2 regions of the Bradyrhizobium sp. CCGB01 genome follow, and region 1 is predicted to be linked to the other one. Evidence: riboswitches for the same ligand, from Rfam matches in the RefSeq annotation. Region 1 holds a riboswitch; the other holds the start of a gene.

The links. Region 1 has a riboswitch for S-adenosylmethionine ahead of NLM25_RS42490 (O-succinylhomoserine sulfhydrylase). Riboswitches for the same ligand answer to the same signal wherever they lie in the genome.
Region 2: it holds a riboswitch for S-adenosylmethionine, as region 1 does, so the genes downstream of both, NLM25_RS40875 (homoserine O-acetyltransferase) here and NLM25_RS42490 (O-succinylhomoserine sulfhydrylase) in region 1, are expected to answer to the same signal.

The regions. Positions count from the first base shown of each region.
Region 1 is NZ_JANADK010000001.1:9,012,136-9,015,542, reverse strand. It holds gene NLM25_RS42495 (SGNH/GDSL hydrolase family protein) at 1-836, shown strand, start outside; gene NLM25_RS42490 (O-succinylhomoserine sulfhydrylase) at 969-2,156, opposite strand; SAM riboswitch at 2,231-2,310, opposite strand; gene NLM25_RS42485 (2'-deoxycytidine 5'-triphosphate deaminase) at 2,391-3,407, shown strand, end outside.
Region 2 is NZ_JANADK010000001.1:8,685,966-8,689,372, forward strand. It holds gene metW (methionine biosynthesis protein MetW) at 1-552, opposite strand, end outside; gene NLM25_RS40875 (homoserine O-acetyltransferase) at 568-1,770, opposite strand; SAM riboswitch at 1,863-1,942, opposite strand; gene NLM25_RS40880 (chorismate mutase) at 2,149-2,997, shown strand; gene hisC (histidinol-phosphate transaminase) at 3,031-3,407, shown strand, end outside.

The sequences.
Region 1 (3,407 bases):
CGCCCTCCCAGACCACCGTCGCCGTGACCTCTCCCGAACAGCGCGGCGTGACCGCGCGCGCCATCGACAAGGTGAAGCAGGTCGCGAAATCCGCCGGCGACATTTTCAGCCGCGTGCCCTGCCTTGCGCCGAAGGGCGGCTCGAAGACGATGGGCTCGCTGCCGCATGTCGCGGGCAAGCTCGTCGCCGGAAAGCCCGTCGTCATCGTCGCGTTCGGCTCGTCGTCGACGGCAGGCTATGGCGCGACCTCACCCGATTTCAACTATCCGAACCGTCTCGCCGCGCAGCTGCGCCGGCAATATCCGACCGCCGACATCACCGTCATCAATGCCGGTGTCGGCGGCGAGGACGCGCCCGAGATGATGAAGCGCCTCCAGAAGGAGGTGATCGACGTGCATCCGGATCTCGTGATCTGGCAGGTCGGCACCAACGCCGTGCTGCGCAATCTCGATCCCGGCGACACTGCAAAACTGGTCGAGGACGGCATCTCCCGCATCCAGGCTGCCGGCGGCGCCGATATCGTGCTGGTCGATCCGCAATACTCTCCGGCGGTCAATCAGCGTCCCGAGAGCGCCGGCAAGATGGTGAAGCTGCTCGGCAAGGTCGCCGAGCTCCGTCACGTCGGCATCTTCCCGCGCTTCGAGGTGATGCGAGACTGGCACGAGACGCAGGCGATCCCGATGGAGAGCTTCGTCATCGCCGACGGCCTGCACATGAACGATTGGGGCTACGCCTGCTTCGCCCAGCTCCTCGGCGACGACATCATCCGCTCCGTCGGCCAGATCAAGCTCGGCGTGAATGTCCCTGCGGACGTGCGGACGTACCGGCCGATGTAGGCACGGTGCCGTAGGGTGGGTTAGGCGAAGCCGTAACCCACCATGCTTCAGCGATCGCCGAACGAAGTTGGTGGATTACGCCGGCGGACTGCGCTTCGCGCAGCCGCGGGCTAATCCACCCTACGAAGCGATTCACGCCTTCTCCAGCGCGGCCGTCAGATCCTCGATCAGATCATCCGGATGCTCGAGCCCTGCCGAGAGACGGATGAAACCCTCGCTGATGCCGAGCGCGGCGCGGTCTTCCGGCTTGAGGCGCTGGTGCGTCGTCGTCGCCGGATGCGTGACGAGGCTCTTGGCATCGCCGAGATTGTTCGAGATCTTGGCAAGCTTGAGCTCGTTGAGCACGCGGAACGCGGCAGCCTTGCCGCCCTTCACCTCGAAGCCGACCAGCGTCGAGCCGCCGCGCATCTGCTTCTTCACCAGCGCTGCCTGCGGATGATCGGCGCGGCCGGGATAGACCAGCCGGGAAATCTTGGGATGGCTCGCCAGCACGTCGGCGATCCGCGCTGCGCTGTCGGTCTGCGCGCGCACGCGCACGCCGAGCGTCTCCAGGCCCTTGAGCAGGACCCAGGCGTTGAACGGCGAGATCGACGGGCCGGTCTGGCGCATGAAATTGTGGATGTGATCGGCGATGAAGGCTTCCGAGGACAGGATGATGCCGCCCAGACACCGGCCCTGGCCGTCGATGTGCTTGGTCGCGGAATAGACCACCACGTCGGCGCCGAGCGCGAGCGGGCTCTGCCAGATCGGCGTCGCGAACACGTTGTCGACGACGAGCCGTGCGCCGCCCTTGTGCGCGATCTCGGCAATCCCGGGGATGTCGAGCACGTCGAGCGTCGGGTTGGTCGGGCTCTCAAGGAAAAACGTCTTGGTGTTCGGCCTCAAGGCACGCTGCCACTGGTCGAGGTCGAGGCCATCGACCAGCGTGGTCTTGATGCCGTAGCGCGGCAGCAGGTCCTGAATGACGTAGAGGCACGAGCCGAACAGGGCGCGGGAGGCGACCACGTGATCGCCGGCCTTGAGCGGCGCCAGGATCGCGGTCGTCACCGCGGCCATGCCGGTTGCCGCCGAGCGGGCGGCCTCGGCGCCTTCGAGCTCGATCATGCGGCGCTCGAACATCGCGATGGTCGGGTTGGAGTAGCGCGAATAGATGAAGCCGGGGTCCTCGCCCTTGAACCGCGCCTCGCACTCCTCGGCGCTGTTGTAGACGTAGCCCTGGGTCAGGAACAGCGCCTCCGACGTCTCGCCATATTGCGAGCGCAGGGTGCCGGAATGGACCAGGCGGGTTTCGGGACGGTAGTTGGCGGTCGACTTCGACATAGGTACCTCCGACATGACCGTCTCGTCGAAAACGGTCACAAAAAAACCGGCCTGGATAACACCACGGGCCGGGATCACAGAGGTCCCCGGCCTGTTTAGCGACTTATTTAACGTGGCTGCAAGCCGGCCGGCTCAAATCACCACGGGATAAGTCATGCTCATATTCCGCAATGCCCTTTCCGTCAAGACGTCCATCGGTTAGCCGTAAAACGCTAGTATTTCCCGCATGTCGGGATGCGTTTGACCCCTGATGAGGACCCCCTGTTGACGTTCACGGTCGCCGCCGACGCCAATGGTATCCTGCCCGACCGCATGATCGCGGCGATGGCGGAGGCGGGGCTCATTCTGCCGGCCTACGACTTCGTCGAAAGCCAGATCCAGCCGGCGAGCCTCGATCTTCGCCTCGGCGACATCGCCTACCGCGTCCGTGCCAGCTTCCTGCCCGGGCCGGGTGCGACCGTTGCCGAGCGCATCGACGAATTGAAGCTGCACGAGTTCAGCCTCACCGACGGTGCGGTGCTGGAGACCAACTGCGTCTACATCGTGCCACTGCTCGAGAGCTTGGCGCTGCCGCCGGAGATCGTCGCGGCGGCGAACCCGAAAAGCTCCACCGGCCGGCTCGACGTCTTCACCCGCGTCATCGCCGACGGCACCCGCCGCTTCGACATGATCGGCGCCGGCTATCACGGCCCGCTCTACGCCGAGATCAGCCCGAAGACGTTCCCGGTGCTGGTCAGCGAGGGCTCGCGCCTGAGCCAGGTGCGCTTCCGCACCGGAGATGCCATCCTCAACATCGACGAGCTCGAGGCGCTGCACGCGACCGAGCGTCTCGTCGATCTCGCCGATGCCGATCTCACCGGCGGCGTCGCCGTCTCCGTTGACCTCTCCGGCGAGAAGGCCAACGGCTTCGTCGGTTACCGCGCCAAGCGCCACACCGGCGTCGTCGATGTCGATCGCCGCGCCGGCTATGCGGTGGAAGATTTCTGGGAGCCGATCTCGGCGCGTCCCGACGGTAGCCTGATCCTCGACCCCGGCGAGTTCTACATCCTCGCCTCCAAGGAAGCCGTGCAGGTGCCGCCCGATTACGCCGCGGAGATGGTGCCGTTCGATCCCCTGGTCGGTGAATTCCGCGTGCACTATGCCGGCTTCTTCGATCCTGGCTTCGGCTACGCCGGTGCGGGCGGGCAGGGCGCGCGCGCCGTGCTTGAAGTGCGCTCGCGCGAGGTGCCGTTCATCCTCGAGCACGGCCAG
Region 2 (3,407 bases), 330 kb from region 1:
GGCGCGCTCCATCTTGACACCGATCGCATCGCAGAGCTCGACGAAGTCCTTGATGGTGCAGAAATGGATATTGGCGGTGTCGTACCAGGTCGCGGGCAGGTTCTCGGTGCGCGGCATGTGGCCGCCGATCAGGAGCTGGAGCCGCATCTTCCAGAAGCCGAAATTCGGGAACGACACGATGGCGCGGCGGCCGATGCGCAGCAGATTCTCCAGCACGACCCGCGGCTGTCGCGTCGCTTGCAGCGTCTGCGACAGGATGACGTAATCGAAGGCATCGTCGGGATAATTGACGAGATCGGTGTCGGCATCGCCCTGCACCACCGCGAGGCCCTTGGCGACGCAGCGGTTGACGCCCTCGCGCGACAGCTCGATGCCGCGACCGTCGATGCCGCGGGTCTCCAGAAGCTGGAGCAGGTCGCCCTCGCCGCAGCCGACGTCGAGCACTTTCGAACCGGGCTTGACCATCTCGGCGACCAGCAGATGGTCGGCGCGATACTGGCCGGATTGCTCCGTCGCAACGCCGCCCAGCGGCAACACTTCCTGTGCAGACATCGCTAGCCGTCCCTGTCAGTCATTCTTGCCGGTGAGCCCGCGCGCTTTCCCTGCCGATTGCAGGAAGGCGCGGGCGATATCGAAGAATTCGGGCACGTCGAGCAGGAAGGCGTCATGGCCGCGATCGGTCTCGATCTCGGCGAACGACACCCGCGCGCTCGACGCATTCAGCGCATGCACCAGCGCGCGCGATTCCGAGGTCGGAAACAGCCAGTCGCTGGTGAAGGAGACCACGCAGAAGCGCGTCTCGATGCCCGCGAACGCTTTCGCCAGCACGCCGCCATGGTCGCCGGCGATGTCGAAATAATCCATCGCGCGGGTCAGATAGAGATAGGCGTTGGCGTCGAACCGCTCGACGAAGGACGAGCCCTGGTAGCGCAGATAGGACTCGACCTGGAAATCAGCGTCGAACGAGAAGGTCGGCAGCTCGCGGTCCTGCATGCGGCGGCCGAACTTACGATGCAGCGCGGCGTCCGACAGATAGGTGATGTGCGCGGCCATGCGTGCGACCGCAAGTCCGCGATGCGGATGGATGCCCTGGTCCGTGTAGCGGCCGTTGTGCCAGTCGGGATCGGCCATCACCGCCTGGCGGCCGAGCTCGTGGAAGGCGATGTTCTGCGCCGAGTGCCGCGTCGAACAGGCGATTGCGAGTGCGGAGTACACGCGCTTGGGATAGGCCGCGGTCCATTGCAGCACCTGCATGCCGCCCATCGAGCCGCCGACCACCGCAAACAGCGTGTCGATGCCGAGACGGTCGATCAGCATTGCCTGCGCGCGCACCATGTCGGGGATGGTGATCACAGGGAAATCCAGGCCCCACACCTTGCCGGTCGCGGGATTGATCGAGGCCGGCCCGGTCGAGCCCATGCAGCCGCCGATCACGTTGGCGCAAATGATGAAGTATTGTTGAGGATCAAGAGGTCGGCCGGGACCGACCAGCGTCTCCCACCAGCCGGACTTGCCGGTGACGGGATGCACGTTGGCGACATGCTGATCGCCCGTCAGCGCATGGCAGATCAGGACCGCGTTGGAGCGATCGGCGTTGAGCTCGCCATAGGTCTGATAGGCAATCTGGAACGGGGAGAGATCGACGCCGCAATCGAGCCGCAGCGGCTGGTCGGCGCCGAACTGCGCAACCTGCGAACTCGGATGATCCACCTCATGCGACCGATCGTCGGCGCTGATCGCGGGGCTCGGTACGGACTTGACGCCACCCATCTCTGACATCGACCTCGTTTGCGACCGGCTGTTAAGCCGCCGCTGACATCAGGCCATGAAAAACCCGGCCTGAACGATAGGTTCGGCCGGGATCGAAAGGGTCCCCGGCCTGTTTAGCGAGTTTTTTAACGTGGCTGCAAGCCGGCCGGCTCAAATGACCACGGAACAGGCAAAAACTACTGTCTTGGACGGTTTTCGTCAAGTCACGGCCCGGATCAGCCAATTTCATCTCGGTCTCATCAGCCAAACAGGCCGTCATTTCTCTTTGCTTTCGCCGTCCTGACTGCCTAATCAGGACATCGACCGCAGCGGGTCCGACCCTACCAAACGACTTGGCCCAACCCGCATTAAAACGCCTCTCAACAGCCCCTGTCAGATATGTCCCAACGTCCGCCCGCGCCACCATCGCTCCAGGAATTGCGCAAGGAGATCGACGCGATCGACGAGGGCATGCATCGCCTGCTGATGCAGCGCGGCGACATCATCGACCGCCTGATCCAGGTGAAGCAGACCCAGGAGGTCGGCTCGGCGTTCCGCCCGGCGCGCGAGGCCGCCATGATGCGTGACCTCGTGCAGCGCCATCGCGGCATCCTGCCGCTCGACACGGTCGAGAGCATCTGGCGCGTCATCATCTCCACGTTCACCTATGTCCAGGCGCCGTTCTCCGTGCATGCCGACATCTCGGTGAACGAGCCCGCGATGCGCGATTCCGCGCGCTTCCATTTCGGCTTCACCGTGCCTTACGTCGCGCATTTCAGCGCGCAGGCGGCGGTCGAGGCGGTGGCGAAATCCAAGGGCGACCTTGCGCTGGTCTCGGCAACCTCGAGCCGCACGCCGTGGTGGCTGGAGCTGGAAGCCAACGGTGCGCCGAAGATCATTGCGCGGATGCCCTTCGTCGAGCGCGCCGACCATCCGGCCGCACTGCCGGTGTTCGCGATCTCGCGCGTCGCCGACAGCGCCCTGGTGACCGAGGTCGAGACCTTCAGCGTGCGCGTGTCCGGGTGGAACGCCGAGGTCGCGCGGACGCTCTCGCCGCTCGCCGAGATCGTGGCGGTGCCCGATACCGCCTTTGACGGCGCGGCATTGCTGGTCTCGGTCACGAGCGCGACCAGCATCGAGAAAATCAAGGCTGCCTTGATCGAAGCGGGGGCCTCGGTGCGCTCCACGGCCCTCGTCGGCAGCCACGCAACGCGCTATACGGTGCCCCCGACCGGGCCGAAATCGTAAGTCACGAGCAGCCCAGCCTATCCGGAGTTGAAGATGTCCCGCCCCGTGCCGAATCCCGGCATTCTCGATATTGCGCCCTACACGCCCGGCAAGAGCCCGGTCGCCGAGCCGGGCCGCAAGGTGTTCAAGCTCTCGGCCAACGAGACGCCGTTCGGGCCTTCGCCGAAGGCGATCGAGGCGTTCAAGAACGTGGCGGCGCATCTGGAAGATTATCCGGAAGGGACCTCGCGCGTGCTGCGCGAAGCGATCGGCCGCTCGTTCGGGCTCGACCCCAACCGCATCATCTGCGGCGCCGGCTCGGACGAGATCCTCAATCTGCTCGCTCACACCTATCTCAGCCAGGGCGACGAGGCGATCTCGACCACCCACGGCTTCCTGGTGTACCCGATCGCGACCATGGCGGTCGGCGC